Regions from separate parts of the Pseudoduganella lutea genome, predicted to be linked through region 1. Evidence: predicted binding sites of a transcription regulator. Region 1 holds the regulator's gene; each other region holds the start of a gene.
What was found. Region 1 encodes FNR, which switches genes on or off when oxygen is low (the NO sensors DNR and NnrR bind a similar motif). Its sites were predicted from a motif close to TTGATNNNNATCAA; they were not measured.
Positions count from the first base shown of each region.

Region 2: the regulator FNR is predicted to act here: its motif matches at 1,426-1,439, upstream of EWM63_RS16365 (KamA family radical SAM protein).
Region 3: the regulator FNR is predicted to act here: its motif matches at 3,691-3,704, upstream of EWM63_RS19990 (universal stress protein).

Region 1 is NZ_CP035913.1:3,153,616-3,158,402, reverse strand. It holds gene ccoO (cytochrome-c oxidase, cbb3-type subunit II) at 1-181, shown strand, start outside; gene EWM63_RS13315 (cbb3-type cytochrome oxidase subunit 3) at 185-349, shown strand; gene ccoP (cytochrome-c oxidase, cbb3-type subunit III) at 342-1,250, shown strand; gene ccoG (cytochrome c oxidase accessory protein CcoG) at 1,254-2,627, shown strand; gene EWM63_RS13300 (FixH family protein) at 2,639-3,145, shown strand; gene fnr (fumarate/nitrate reduction transcriptional regulator Fnr) at 3,241-3,999, opposite strand; gene EWM63_RS13290 (response regulator) at 4,150-4,787, shown strand, end outside.
Region 2 is NZ_CP035913.1:3,851,075-3,855,861, forward strand. It holds gene EWM63_RS16355 (methyl-accepting chemotaxis protein) at 1-690, opposite strand, end outside; gene EWM63_RS16360 (cache domain-containing protein) at 787-1,251, opposite strand; gene EWM63_RS16365 (KamA family radical SAM protein) at 1,444-2,829, shown strand; gene EWM63_RS16370 (MFS transporter) at 2,832-4,178, shown strand; gene EWM63_RS16375 (fumarylacetoacetate hydrolase family protein) at 4,221-4,787, shown strand, end outside.
Region 3 is NZ_CP035913.1:4,698,528-4,703,314, forward strand. It holds gene EWM63_RS19965 (DUF2325 domain-containing protein) at 1-395, opposite strand, end outside; gene EWM63_RS19970 (hypothetical protein) at 398-724, opposite strand; gene hemP (hemin uptake protein HemP) at 782-964, opposite strand; gene EWM63_RS19980 (Crp/Fnr family transcriptional regulator) at 1,143-1,946, opposite strand; gene EWM63_RS19985 (response regulator) at 2,314-2,958, opposite strand; gene EWM63_RS19990 (universal stress protein) at 3,092-3,559, opposite strand; gene EWM63_RS19995 (protein phosphatase CheZ) at 3,900-4,742, shown strand; gene EWM63_RS20000 (chemotaxis protein CheA) at 4,742-4,787, shown strand, end outside.

The DNA of each region.
Region 1 (4,787 bases):
GCAGACGAAGCTGGCGCCGCAGGACATCGTGCCACGGCTGCGCGCATTGCAGCGCCTCGGCGACGGCTATACCGACGCCGAGATCGCCGCCGCCCCGGCCGCGCTGGCGGAAAAGACGGAAGAAGACGCACTGGTCGCCTACCTGCAGGGGCTTGGGACCCTCATCAAGTCGAGGAACTGAACCATGAACATCGAACACATTTTCGACGGGGCGAGCAGCGTGATGACGGTGGTCTCGTTCGTCACCTTCGCCGGCATCTGCACGTGGGCCTGGTCCGCGCGCAAGCAGCGCGACTTCGCGCAGGCGGCGCAACTACCCTTTGCGGACGAGGAGAAGCACGATGGCTGATTTCACCAGCGATTTCTGGGACCTGTACATCGTCGTGCTGACGGTGCTGGGCATCCTGGGCTGCGGCGTGCTGCTGTACACCCAATCCACGTTCAAGGCACCCGCCGGCAAAGTGGAAACCACCGGTCACGTGTGGGACGACGACCTGACGGAGCTGAACACGCCGATGCCCCGCTGGTGGATGTGGCTGTTCTACATCACGATCGTGTTCGCCGCCGCCTACCTGTTCCTGTACCCGGGCCTGGGCACCTATGCCGGCAAGCTGGGATGGCAATCGTCCGGCCAGTACAAGGCCGAGCTGGCAAAGGCGAAGGATGCCTACGGCCCGCTGTTCGACAAATACCGCCGGCAGGACGTGAAGGCGGTGGCTGCCGATCCGCAGGCGCGCGCGATGGGCGAGCGGCTGTTCCTCACCTATTGCGCCCAGTGCCACGGCTCGGATGCGCGCGGCAACAAGGGCTATCCGAACCTGACGGACAGGGACTGGCTGCACGGCGGCACGCCGGAGGCGATCAGGCAGACAATCATGAACGGCCGCCACGGCGTGATGCCCCCGATGGGCGCGGCGCTGGGATCGGACAAGGACATCGAGAACGTGGCCCACTATGTACTGAGCCTTTCCGGCAGCCGCGCGGCCGATCCGATCAAGAGCGTGTTCGGCAAGGGCAAGTTCGCCGCCTGCATGGCCTGCCATGGCGCCGGCGGCACCGGCAACCCCGCGCTCGGCGCGCCGAACCTGGCGGACAAGACCTGGCTGTACGGCGGCAGCGCCGAGACGATCATGGACACCATCCGCAAGGGCCGCGACAACACGATGCCGGCCTTCGGCGACTTCCTCGGCGAAGGCAAGGCGCACGTGCTGGCCGCCTACGTGTGGGGCCTGTCCAACCCGACGGAGTAAGCCATGAATGCTCCGGCCCCCGAACAGGTCATCCGCATGTACGAGAAGCGCCAGCCGATCCATCCGCGCGAAACGGATGGCCGCTTCGCGCGCCTGCGCTGGCTGTGCCTGTGGCTCACGCAGCTGGCCTACTACGCCACGCCATGGCTCACGTGGAACGGCCGCCAGGCCGTGCTGTTCGACCTGGGTACACGCAAGTTCTACCTGTTCGGCCTGGTGCTGTGGCCGCAGGATTTCATCTACCTGGCGGCGCTGCTGGTCATCTGCGCATGGGGGCTGTTCCTCGTGACGGCCGTGGCGGGCCGCGTGTGGTGCGGCTTCGCCTGCCCGCAAACGGTGTACACGTCGATCTTCCTGTGGATCGAGCGCAGGATCGAGGGATCGCGCGCGGCGCGCATCGCGCTGGACCGGCAAGGCCCGTCGCTGCGCAAGTCCGGCAAGCGCACCGCCAAGCATCTCGCCTGGGGTGCCGTGGCGCTGTGGACGGGTTTCACCTTTGTCGGCTACTTCACGCCGGTGCGCGAACTGGGTACCGGCGTGGCCACGCTGTCGCTGGGGCCGTGGGAATGGTTCTGGGTGCTGTTCTACGGCTTCGCCACATACGGCAACGCCGGCTGGCTGCGCGAACAGGTGTGCAAGTACATGTGCCCCTACGCCCGTTTCCAGAGCGCGATGTTCGATCGCGATACCTTGATCATCACCTATGACATGCGGCGCGGCGAACCGCGTGGAAAAAAATCCACGAACGGGGCCTGCATCGACTGCACGATGTGCGTGCAGGTGTGCCCGACCGGCATCGACATCCGCGACGGGCTGCAATACGAATGCATCGGCTGCGCAGCCTGTGTGGATGCCTGCGACGGCGTGATGGACAGGACGGGCCAGCCGCGCGGCCTGATTCGCTACAGCACGGACCGCGCCATGGCGTCGAACCTGCCGGCGGCGCAGCTGCGGCAACGCGCATTGCGCCCGCGCGTGCTGGTCTATTGCGCCGCGCTGCTGGTGGCGTGCTTCGCCACCGGCTTCGCACTGTCCACGCGCATCCCCCTCAAGGTGGACGTGATCCGCGACCGTGGCTCGATGGGCCGCGAAGTCGACGGCGGCGCGATCGAGAACGTGTACCGGCTGCAGGTGATGAACACGGCCGAACAGCCGCGCCGCTACCGTATCGCGGTCGCCGGCCTGCCCGGCCTGGCGCTGGCCAGCGGCGGCGTCGTCGCGCTGGCTGCCACCGAAACACGTGCCATTCCGGTGCGGGTGCAGGCACCCCATGGCGCGGGCCATGCCGGTTCCAACGACATCGCATTCACGGTGACGGCGCTGGGCGACGCGCACCTCGCCGTGACAGAGCGCGCGGTGTTCATCGTGCCGCGCTGAAGGAGACAGGCATGCAGACGATTTCCGCCACGCCGTGGTACCGCGAACGGTGGCCCTGGCTGCTGATGGCCGGCCCGGCCATCGTGCTGGTCGCCGGCTTCGGCACGGCCTGGCTGGCCTTCGCGCAGCCGGATGCGCTGGTGGTCGGCGACTACTACAAGCGCGGCAAGGCGATCAACCAGGACTTGCGGCGCGACCGCGCCGCCGCCACGCTGGGTGCCGCCGTCACGCTGCGCTACGATGCCGCGCACGGCGTGCTGCAGGGCCGACTGTCGGCCGCCGTGCCCTTGCACGGTGCTCTGCAGGTGCACCTGGCCCACGCCACGCAGCCGGAAAAGGACTTGCGGCTGCTGGTGCGCCCCGACGACAAGGGCGACTTCGCCGTGTCCCTGCCGCTGCTCGAGCGCAGCCGCTGGACCGTGCTGGTGGAAGATGACAAGCGGACGTGGCGCCTGGAGGGCCAATGGCTATGGCCAGCGCAGCGGACAGCCTCGCTGGCGTCAGGGCAAAACCGGTGACAGACACCGGTATTTTTGAAATATTTCCTGAAAACCGGTGTCTGTCACCGGTTTTTCTGGAACATTTCCTGGAAGCGCTGGCAGGCCGCTGGCAGTCAGGCGCAGGTTTCGGTGCCCGCCGTGATGGCTTTCAGCCGCGGCAGGTCGAGCACCTCGATCTCGCGGTTCGCCACCTTCAGCAAGCCCTGCTTCTTGAACTTGTTCAGCAGGCGGCTGATGCTCTCGATCGTGAGGCCCAGGTAGTTGCCGATATCCTCGCGCGACATGCGCAGGTGGAACGCGGTGCCCGAGTACCCGCGCGCTTCGTAACGCGAAGCCAGGTTGACGAGGAAGGCGGCAAAGCGCTGCGTGGCCTGCATATTGCCCAGCAATAGCATCACGCTTTGCTCGCGCGTGATTTCCTGGCTCATCATGCGATGGAAGTGGCGCAGCAGGGTCGGCATGTCGACCAGCAGCTGTTCCAGGCTGGCGAACGGGATTTCGCACACTTCGCTGTCTTCCAGCGCCTGCGCGCTGCAGTAGTGGCGGTCGGTACTGATCGCGTCCATGCCCAGCAGTTCACCGCCCATCTGGAAACCCGTCACCTGTTCCTCGCCATGGGCATTGATCTGGTAGGTCTTGAAATGGCCGAGCCGGATCGCGTACAGGCGCGTAAACGGGTCGCCGATGCGGAACAGGTTCTCGCCCTTCTGCAGCCTGCGACGCCGGCCGATGATCTCGTCGAGCTTGTCCATGTCACCCACTTCCAGCCCCATCGGCAGGCATAGCTGGTGCATGCTGCAGGTGGCGCAGCGCGCCTTCAGGATGTCGATCGTTGCGCCGGGCAGGGTCAGGGAGGGAAGCTCGTGCATCATGGTCATGGTCCGGTTACGGTGCCTCACAGTGTACTTGATAGCACTTGCCAACACGACGCCGGGAAACTTGCCTGCAGCGTGCCCTTCCGCACAGTGTGCAAGTGACCCGGCGGCGCATAGTGGCCCGACAACATCGTGGCGGGAGGAGACATGCGACCGCTTGGTATCAAGGCGAAAGTCGCGCTGGCGACGACCATCACGTCGATCGTGATGATCGCGCTGGTCACCGTGCTGCAGGCCCAGCGCATGCAGAAGGATTTCTCGCGCGTGCTGTTTGCCCAGCAGGACGCGCTGATCGCCCGTACCGCACTGGAACTCGATGAACGCATGGCGCTGCTGCGCGACATCGTTGCCGAATCGGCCCGCTGGCAGCCGCGCGAGATCTGCAATGACCCGCCGGCCCTGCGCGCCCACTACGACTACCGCGCCGTGCTTCGCCTGTTCGACGACATCCTCGTCGTCAGTCCCGCCGGCACCATCGTGGCGGACGTGCCGGCGCTGCCGGGCCGCCCCGGCGTCAGCGTGGTGGAGCGCGCCTACTTCCAGCGCGTGATGCGGGAAAAGGCGCCGCTGATTGCCGAACCGGTGATCGGCAAGGCGAACAGGCAGCCCGTCGTGCAGATCGTCGCGCCCGTGCTCAGCGAGGAAGGCGACGTGGCCTGCGTGCTGATCGGCGTGCTGCGGCTGTACAAGGACAACCTGCTGGGCCACCTGCGCACGGCCAAGGTGGGCCGCACCGGCTATTACTACATCGTCACCGGCTACGAACCGTCGGTCTACGTGGTGCA
Region 2 (4,787 bases), 700 kb from region 1:
GGCGGCCAGGCTGCGCACCACGTCGGCGATCGAGCGGATGTCGCGCAGCAGCGCCGCGCGCACCAGCATCGATACCAGCAGCGACAGCGCCACCGACAGCACGCACAGGGCCGCCATCGCGATCCCCAGCTGGCGGAACTCGGCCTTGGCCGCGGCGTGGGCCGTTTCCGACAGTGATTTTTCCAGTGCGGCCAGCCGCTGCAATTCGCCTTCCAGCTGCACGAACTGGCGCTCGGCCTGCTGCATCGCATTGGTGGCGATCGACTGGTCCATCTGCGCCATCTCGATGGTTTCCAGCACGCCCTTGCGGTAGGCGATCAGCGCCTGGCTGGACGCGTCGACCAGCTGGCGTTCTTCCGGATCCGACACGCGCGCCAGTTGCACCAGTTGCTGTTCGATGCCGCGGTGGCGCGCGTGGATGCGGTCGGTCAGCTCATCGAGCCGGTTGCGCGCAAAGCTGCCGTTGACCCATGCCAGCAGCTGGTAGATGTTGGCATGGGCGTACTTGGCCTCGCCGGCAATGTCGGCCGCGGCCTTCAGCCGGGCGGCGCGCACCTGCACGAGGTTTTCCATCGATGCGTTCTGCCGCACCATGCCGACCCACGCGCAGGCGGTGATGGCCACCAGCAGGATCAACACGATGCTGGGTGCCAGCAACAGTTTGGGACCGATACGTAATTTGTTCAGCATGACAACTCCCGCCAGGGATAAATGAATGGTTTGTACGACTGGATGGTGGGCGACGCGCGGCGGCGTGCCGCTGGTTCAAGCGCCTGGTTCGCGCTGTTAATTCTTGTAGATGCCGGCTTCCAGCACGACGTCGCCGACGCGCAGGATGTAGGTGGTCTTCGGCTCGATCTTGCCGCTGACCGGGTTCTTGTACATGTAGTCGACCCAGCCCTTGCCCTGCCTGGCGGCCAGTTCGATGATCTCGCGCCGGTACACCTTGCCGCCGGCATCGGGCACGTCCGTCAGGTTCTTGCCCACGATCGACGGATTGATCGGGTGGGCGAGCACGATGCCTGTCTTGATGTCGCGCATGTCCACATACAGCTCGCCTTGCACGAATTCCGGATCCTTCGCGGCCAGCTTCTTCATCAGCGCTTCCTTGCCGTTCGCCTTCATGAAGGCGGCACCCCGCTCGGCCATGGCGATTGCGTCTTTCTCGGTCGGTTCCGGATTGGCGAACGCGGCCGCACCGACCGTGGCAAAGGCAAGGCATGCCATGCTTCGAATCAATATTTGTTTCATGGTGGACTCCAATGGTTGGTCAAGGTCAAACCATTGTGTGCCGACGCTGCCTGGAAGAAATTGCGCTAGCGCAAGGTGTCAAGAATCACGACGAAAAATTTCCACAGGGATATTGAGATATGGCAACACGCCCTGTTGGCGCATGTCTACGATGTGCTGACCCCTTCGTTTCCTTTGATCAGGAGCAACCAAATGACCAACGACCTCGCCCCGCAAAAATTCAAGCCCTACACCCGCCAGAGCATTCGCCAGGCGCGCCAGTGGCAATGGCTGCCGCCGGACCAGCAGGAAGCCGTGCAGGTGGTCTCCCACGTACTGCCGTTCCGCACCAATGAATACGTGCTCGAGAACCTGATCGACTGGCGTAACGTGCCGGACGATCCCATCTACCGCCTGGTGTTCCCGCACCGCGACATGCTGCCGGTCGACGAGTACCGCCAGTTGCGCGACCTGGTGATGGTGAAACACGACGACGCGGCCATTGCCGCCCTCGTGCACAAGATCCGCATGCGCATGAACCCGCACCCGGCCGGCCAGATGACGCACAACGTGCCGCGCGTGAACGACCACGTGCTCAAGGGCCTGCAGCACAAGTACAAGGAAACGGTGCTGTTCTTCCCCAGCGCCGGCCAGACGTGCCACGCCTATTGCACGTTCTGCTTCCGCTGGCCGCAGTTCGTGGGCATGGATGACATGAAGTTCGATGCCCGCGAAACCACGGAGCTCGTGTCGTACCTGAAATCGCACGAGGAAGTGACGGACGTGCTGATCACCGGCGGCGACCCGATGGTCATGAATACCCGCTCGCTGGCAGAATTCATCGAACCGTTGCTGGGCCCCGACATGGCCCATATCCAGAACATCCGCATCGGCACGAAGTCCGTCGCCTACTGGCCACAGCGCTTCGTGACCGACAAGGATGCGGACGACCTGCTGCGGCTGTTCGAGAAGGTGGTCGCAAGCGGCAAGAACCTGGCGATCATGGGCCACTACAACCACGCGGTCGAACTGCGCCAGGACATCGCGCAGAAGGCCGTCAAGCGCATCGTCGGCACGGGCGCCACCCTGCGCATGCAAGGGCCGCTGATCCGCCACATCAACGAGGACCCGCACAGCTGGGCCGAACTGTGGCGCACCGGCGTGCGCCTGGGCGCGATCCCGTACTACATGTTCGTCGAGCGTGACACGGGCCCGAGCGAATACTTCCAGCTGCCGCTGGCGCGCGCGCACGAGATCTTCCAGCAGGCTTACCAGATGGTGTCCGGCCTGGCGCGCACGGTGCGCGGCCCGTCGATGAGCGCATTCCCCGGCAAGGTCGCCATCGATGGCGTGGTCACGATCAACGGCGAGAAGCTGTTCGCGCTGCAGTTCCTGCAGGCCCGCAATCCGGACTGGGTAAGGAAGCCGTTCTTTGCAAAGTACGATGAGAAAGCCACGTGGCTTGATCACCTGAAGCCCGCCTTCGGCAAGGAAAAATTCTTCTTCGAGACCGATGAGGACAGCCACGCACCGAAGGAACGCAAGGTGATCCCGATCGCCAGCGCGCGCGATTACGCATCGCGCGGCAACGCCGCCTGACGATGAAGCCGCCCGCGCCCGCGCCTGGATCCGCGCCTGTCGCCGCGCCATCCCTGCTGTCGGGCGGCGGGTTGCGCGTGCCGGGCCGGTTGTCCGGACCGGCCTTGCTGTGCCTTGTGTTCCTGCCATTCGCGCTGGGGCATTACCTGTCATGCCTGCTGCGCACGGTGAACGCGGTGCTGGCGCCGCAGCTGGTCGAAGCGGCGGCGCTGACGCCGGGCGACCTGGGCGTGCTCACCAGCGCCTACTTCCTGGCCTTCGCGGTGGCCCAGCTGCCGGTCGGCATCGCGCTGGACCGTTTCGGCCCGCGCCTGGTGCAGTTCCCCATGCTGCTGCTGGCGGCCGTGGGCACGATGGCCTTTGCGTTCAGCAGCGACTTCGCCCAGATGCTGGCCGCGCGCACGGTGATGGGGCTGGGCCTGGGCGGCTGCTTCATGGCGGCCGTGAAGGCGCTTTCCACGTGGATGCCGGCCGCCAGGCTGCCGTCGGTGCAGGGTTACCTGATCGCCGTCGGCGGGCTGGGCGCCGCGTCGTCCACGCTGCCGGTGCGTGTGTTCCTGCACCATGCTCAATGGCGCTCGCTGTTCATCGCGCTGGCGCTGGCCTGCGTGGTCGCGGCGCTGCTGGTGCTGCTGCTGGCGCCCACGCCGGCCACGCCCGAAGGGCCGGACGGGATGAACGAGCCGAAGCCGCCGGTCCGCATGGCGGTCTACGCCGAGGTGTTCCGCCACGCGGCTTTTCGCGAAACGGCCGCGGTGGTGCTGGTACCCCACACGGTGTTCTTCGGCCTGCAAGGCCTGTGGATCGGGCGCTGGCTGACGGACGCAGGCCGCTTTCCGGAGCAGGACGTGGCATGGCTGCTGGCCATCGGCATGGCGGCCGTGATCGCCGGCGCCATCGCCGTGGGCAAGGTGACGGAATGGGCGGCAAGGCGCGGCGTCGACGCGATCACCGTGGCTGCAGTGGGCGTATCGCTGTTCATCCTCGTGCAGTGCGGTTTCGCGCTGGGCTGGCAGCCCGGCTTTCCGATGCTGGCCGTGCTGTTCACGCTGGTGGGCACGATCACCGGCATCGAATACACGATCGTGGCACAGGCGCTGCCGCCAGCGCTGACGGGACGCGCTTCCACGTGCCTGAACCTGCTGATCTTTACCGGCGCGTTCATCGTGCAGGCGGGTTTCGGCCTCCTCATCGGACTGTGGCAGCCGGATGCCGCGCAGCGCTATCCCGCCGCGGCTTACCAGGCCGCGTTCTTCGTGCTCTTGCTGCTGCAGATGCCCGGCATCGCGTGGTTCGCGTGGCGCCGGCGCAGGCTGCCTTGCGCGAACCCTGTAGAATCCGTTCTTTGACTGGAAGCTCCGGCTTCCGCCGCATCATCAGCAGGAGAGAAAATGAAACTGGTTCGTTATGGCCGCATCGGCAAGGAAAAGCCTGGCCTGATCGATGAAGAGGGCAGGCTGCGCGACCTGTCCGGCGTGATCGGCGACCTCGCCGGCGCCAACCTGTCGGACAAGGTATTGAAGAAGGTCGCGAAGATCCCTTACGACACGCTGCCGCTGGTGCGCGGCAATCCGCGCTTCGGCGTGCCGGTGGGGAAGGTGGGCAAGTTCATCGGCATCGGCCTCAATTACGCCGACCATGCGGCCGAATCGAACCTGCCGGTGCCCACCGAGCCGATCGTGTTCATGAAGGCCGTCACGAGCCTGTCGGGCGCGGACGATCCGGTGATGCTGCCGAAAGGCTCGAAGAAGACGGACTGGGAAGTGGAACTCGGTGTCGTCATCGGCACGCGCGCCCGCTATGTCAGCGAAGCCGATGCCGAGAAATACGTGGCCGGCTACTGCGTGGTGAACGACATCTCCGAACGCGAGTACCAGCTCGAGCGCGGCGGCCAGTGGGACAAGGGCAAGGGCTGCGATACCTTCGGCCCCGTCGGCCCCTGGCTCGTCACGCGCGAC
Region 3 (4,787 bases), 1.5 Mb from region 1:
TCGGGGGCGCAGCGGGGATGCGTCAGGCCGGCCCAGAACGCGCCGGCCACGTCGCCACCCGCCACGGCCGCTTGCCACAGTTCGCCTACCGCTTCGGTGGTGCGCGCGGCGCGGAAGCGCCCGATGACCTGGGCGTAGCGCCGCTCCAGTTCCTTCTGCAGCAGTTCGGACAGGCGGTTGCGCGTGCCGCACTCGCTGACGGCGCCGACGTGGATCTCGTAATCGTCGGCCAGGACCTGGCCGCCGGTGACCTTGCCGACCAGCTTGCGCAATGTGCCGATCGGCATCGATACGCCGACCAGCGGGCAGTGGCAGGTGTGGCCCAGTTCCCAGATGCGGCGCCGGCGCGACGTTTGCGCCTCCTGGGACGGCGTGGTTGCATGCTTGTCGCACATGGTCAGGCCACCTGCGGCGCGCGGCCCCGTGTCATCAGCCGCGCGAGGAAACCATCATCCTTTTTTTGCGGCGGCGGCAGCGAGCGCTCCACGACAGCGGCCCATTGTTCGGATAACTGCTGGCACGTGGCGGCCAGCACGGGCGACAGGCCCGGCAAGCCGGCCAGCGCCTTCAGGTGCCGCTCGATGACGGAAGCGAGTTTCACGCACCCCTTGCCGTCAGCCGTGTAATGCGACATCAGGTGCAGCACGGCGGACAGCATCAGTTCCGGCTGCTGCGCGCCGGTGGCGGGTGCCAGGTAGATCGGATCGGTATGGTCGATAGCCATCGTACTCTCCTCTAGAACTATCAGCTGGCGACGGCTCGCTGGAATGACTTGCCCGATTCAGGCGGTGAGAATGAGCTTGTTCAGCTGCGTGATGCGCAGGCGGTAGATGCGGCCCGCATGCTCGATTTCGACTTCGCGCTGGTCTTCCATCAGGCCGGCGGTGGTCAGGCGGCGCACAGGAACGGGTTGCCGGGCAGCAGGCACCGGCTTCGGTTGGTTGGCTTGGGTCTGCATGGTCATTTTCGCCTTAAATAAGAATGATTCGCATTTGCATTATTGGGCACCCCTGTCGGAAATGCAAGCGTTTTTTGGCGGGCACGTGGGGGAAAATCCCAGGCGCGCGCGCCGGTGTTGCCGACGCAAAAAAAAGGCCCGCCGAAGCGGGCCCAAGCTGGGTGAGGTAAACGTTAATGTGCTGTCAGACAGCGGCAGCCAGTTGTACCGGCGGCGTGGATGCCGCATCGGCGGCGGCCTTGGCTCGGCTGGCGGCGGACTTGCTGCGGGAACGGGAAGGCGGCAGGCGGCGCAGTGTCTTCAGCGCCTCCGGGTCCTTGATGCCGATCGTGCGCTGGTCGACCGTGATCAGGCCGATTTCATTGAAGGCCGACAAAGTGCGGCTCACTGTTTCCAGTGTCAGGCCCAGGTAGCTGCCGATTTCATGACGGGTCATGCGCAGGTTGAACAGTTTGCTCGAATAACCCATCTGGGCGAAGCGGTCGGCCAGCGACACGAGGAAGCGGGCCACGCGGGCTTCGGCGCTCAGCGCGCCCAGCATGCCGATCATGGCCTGCTCGCGCACCAGTTCGCGGCTCATCACGCCATACATCATGTGTTCGAGTTCCACGTGGACACGGCCCAGCGCGGTCAGCTTCTTGAACGGCAGCAGGATCAGGTCGCAGTCGGACAGGGCGACCGCCTCGGACGAGTAATGGCGGCTGTGGATGCCATCGACGCCCAGCATGTCGCCTTTCATCGGGAAGCTCAGCACCTGCTCGTTGCCGAATTCGTCGATCAGGACGGTTTTCAGGAAGCCGGAGTTGACGATATACAGCGTGTCGAACGGCTGGCCGATCGTATGGATGCGCTGGCCGGTCTTGAACTGTACGTGCTGGAACAGTAATTCCTCGGCGTTGACGGAGCAGGCCGCGGGAATATGCAGGAGGTCGCAGACTTCCTTCAGGTTCGACCAGAGACGGCCCTGGCGCTGGCGGCCCGCTTCCATGGCGGGGGATTGGGCAGCCGGGGAGGCGACTCGGGTTTCGGACATTTGCGTGGGGAGCATGCTTATCTCCTGATTTCAGGTCATGTATGTTCGGATTTAAAAGCGAATGTTTGAAGCTAAAACTGAAACAATTCCTGGTTTTGAACCCGGTTTTGAACTACCGGTATTTTTTTGCTGTTGCGGTCAATCCAAGTGGATTTGCGGCAACTCGCTTTGGAATGGTTTCAGTATGCCAACGGGGGGAGGGATGGATATCGGCAAGCGCTGAATGTGCTCGTAGGAGCCAGCGCCAAACTGTAGGAATACTCCTACTGGCCGAGACGGTGCTTCATAGAGAGGGGGAGGGCCCGCAGGCAGGCGCGGCGGGTCAGGATTTGAACGGCGACAGTAGTTTATGCGCCACTGCGTATTGAACCATTTCCGACAGTGAGCTCATTCCCATTTTTTGCATGATGCGCGTTTTATGGGTACTGACGGTTTTTACCGAGAGGTGCAGGCTATTGGCGATTTCAGTAATCGACTTGCCGGAAACGAGTAAGGAGAATACCTCGAATTCGCGGTCCGACAGTTGTTTGTGCAGCAGGCTTTCATTCGGCATCATGATATTGAGTGCCAGCTGCTCGGCGACTTCGGTGCTGATATATGGCCGGCCCGAGGCCACCTTGTGGATGGCGCCGACCAGCTGCGTGCCGGCACTCTCCTTGGTCAGGTAGCCCTGGGCGCCGGCGCGGATGGCGCGCACGGCGTATTGTTCCTCTTCGTGCATGGTGAGGATCAGCACGTTCAGCTTCGGGGCTTCGCTGCGGATCTGGCGGATCAGGTCGACGCCACTGCGCCCCGGCATCGACAAGTCGAGCAGCAGCAGGTCGAAGCCGCCCTGACGCACATGGCGCAATACCTCGAAGCCGTCGACGGCTTCGCCGACGATGTCGATATCGGGGGCACCGTCGAGGATGCGCTTGAGTCCTTCGCGCATGATGGTGTGGTCGTCTGCGATGACTATTCTGATCATGGGTGGTTTGGTGACACTCCGGTGTTGCCTGTCATCCCGGTGGCGCGGTCTGGAACCATGCGGGAGCAGAATGTGCGATATCGAGCAAAGGTTCGATGCGGCGACGGCGATTGTTGCGAGACTTGTGCAAGACCTATTCGGGCAGGGGTTCTTGCAGCAGCCGGTGCACGAGCACCGGGATCTTTGAATGCGACAAGACCTTGTTGGTGACACTCCCCAGCAACAGCTGGCCCCAGCCGCTACGGCCGTGGGAGCCGATGAAGATCAGGTCGCAGCCTTTTTGCGCGGCGATTTCGACGATTTTCAGGGCCGCGCTTTCGGCAAAGGCTGTCATGCTTTCGCACCGCACGCCTTTCTTGTCGCACGATGCGACGATCGATTGCACGTGGTCGCGGCCAGCGCGCGCCATGGCGGCGCGGTATTCTTCTTCGCTGGGGTAGCTTGGCGGAATGATCTCGACATAAATCGGGTACTGGTATTCGGGTGCAACAAACAGGGCGAGGACCTCGGCACCGAGTTGCTGGGCAAACGACACGCCGGCGCAGGCGGTCATACGGGAGACCGCGGAACCATCGGTAGTGATCAGAATTTTCCGGTACATGTCAGCTCCTCGAATACATGCGCGCCCCCATTGTAGTCGCGAATCGCGCTCTTGTCTGGATGTAAAGACTTGATCTTTCTCAATAGTGAGATGAAATTGGCACGAACTTGGCCCGAATGCCATGTTTGTACTTGATAAACATCAAAGCGAGCCGGCGACCCAAATACAACAGAAAAGCCGCCTTTTGCTGTTGCCGCGCGGGATTGACCGGACCGGGATTGAACAAGCGGACGACCCCCTGCTACACTCGCGGAAGTGCGTGAATATTGCCGAGCGTCATCACTCAAGACCCTTAGGCAGTTGATACGAAAGCATTTTTTGATTATGGAGAAGCAGGGATATGACCGACGCCGCTGATGATTTCGACGCATTATTCGAGGAAGTGTCCGCGCAGCGTGCCACCGCCTCCCCGGCGCCGGCGCCCGCACCCGCGCCGGCCGCTGCTGCCGGTGACGACCTGGAAAGCCTGTTCGACGAGATCGCCTCGACCCGTACCGCTCCCGCGCCTGCGCCATCGGCTCCAGCTGCCGCTGCCGTGCAGGCAGCCGACGCGCCGGCCGGCGAGGAAGGCCAGCAGGATGGCACCATGTTCGAACGCCTGGGCGGCATCGTTCGCCTGTTGCACGACTCGCTGCGCGAACTTGGCTACGACAAGGCGCTGACGGAGGCCTCGAGCCAGATCGTGGACGCACAGGACCGCCTGGAATACGTGGCCTCGCTGACCGAACAGGCTGCCAACAAGGTGTTGAACACGCTCGACGATGGCATGCCCGCACAGGACGTGCTGTCGAAGAAGTCCAAGGAAATGGAAGACCGCTGGGCCGCGCTGTTCGACGGCAAGCTCAGCATTGAAGAATTCAAGACGCTGGCCGGCGACTCGCGCGCATTTGCGCAAGCCGTGTCCGAAGCCACCGAAGCCGAGAAGGCGCGCCTGCTTGAAATCATGATGGCGCAGGATTTCCAGGATATCACCGGCCAGTTGATCAAGAAGGTGGTGATCATCACCAAGACGGTCGAGTCGGAACTGGCCCAGCTGCTGAAGGACAATGCGCCGCCTGACAAGCGCGAGCTCATTGCGCAGAAAGAGGCCCTGGAAGTGTCGCTGATGAGTGGGCCGTCGGCCCCGTCCGTGGCGCTGAACCAGGACAATGTGGACGACCTGCTTGCCGACCTGGGGTTCTGATGGACGATATGCTCAAGGAGTTCGTCGTCGAGGCGATGGACCTGG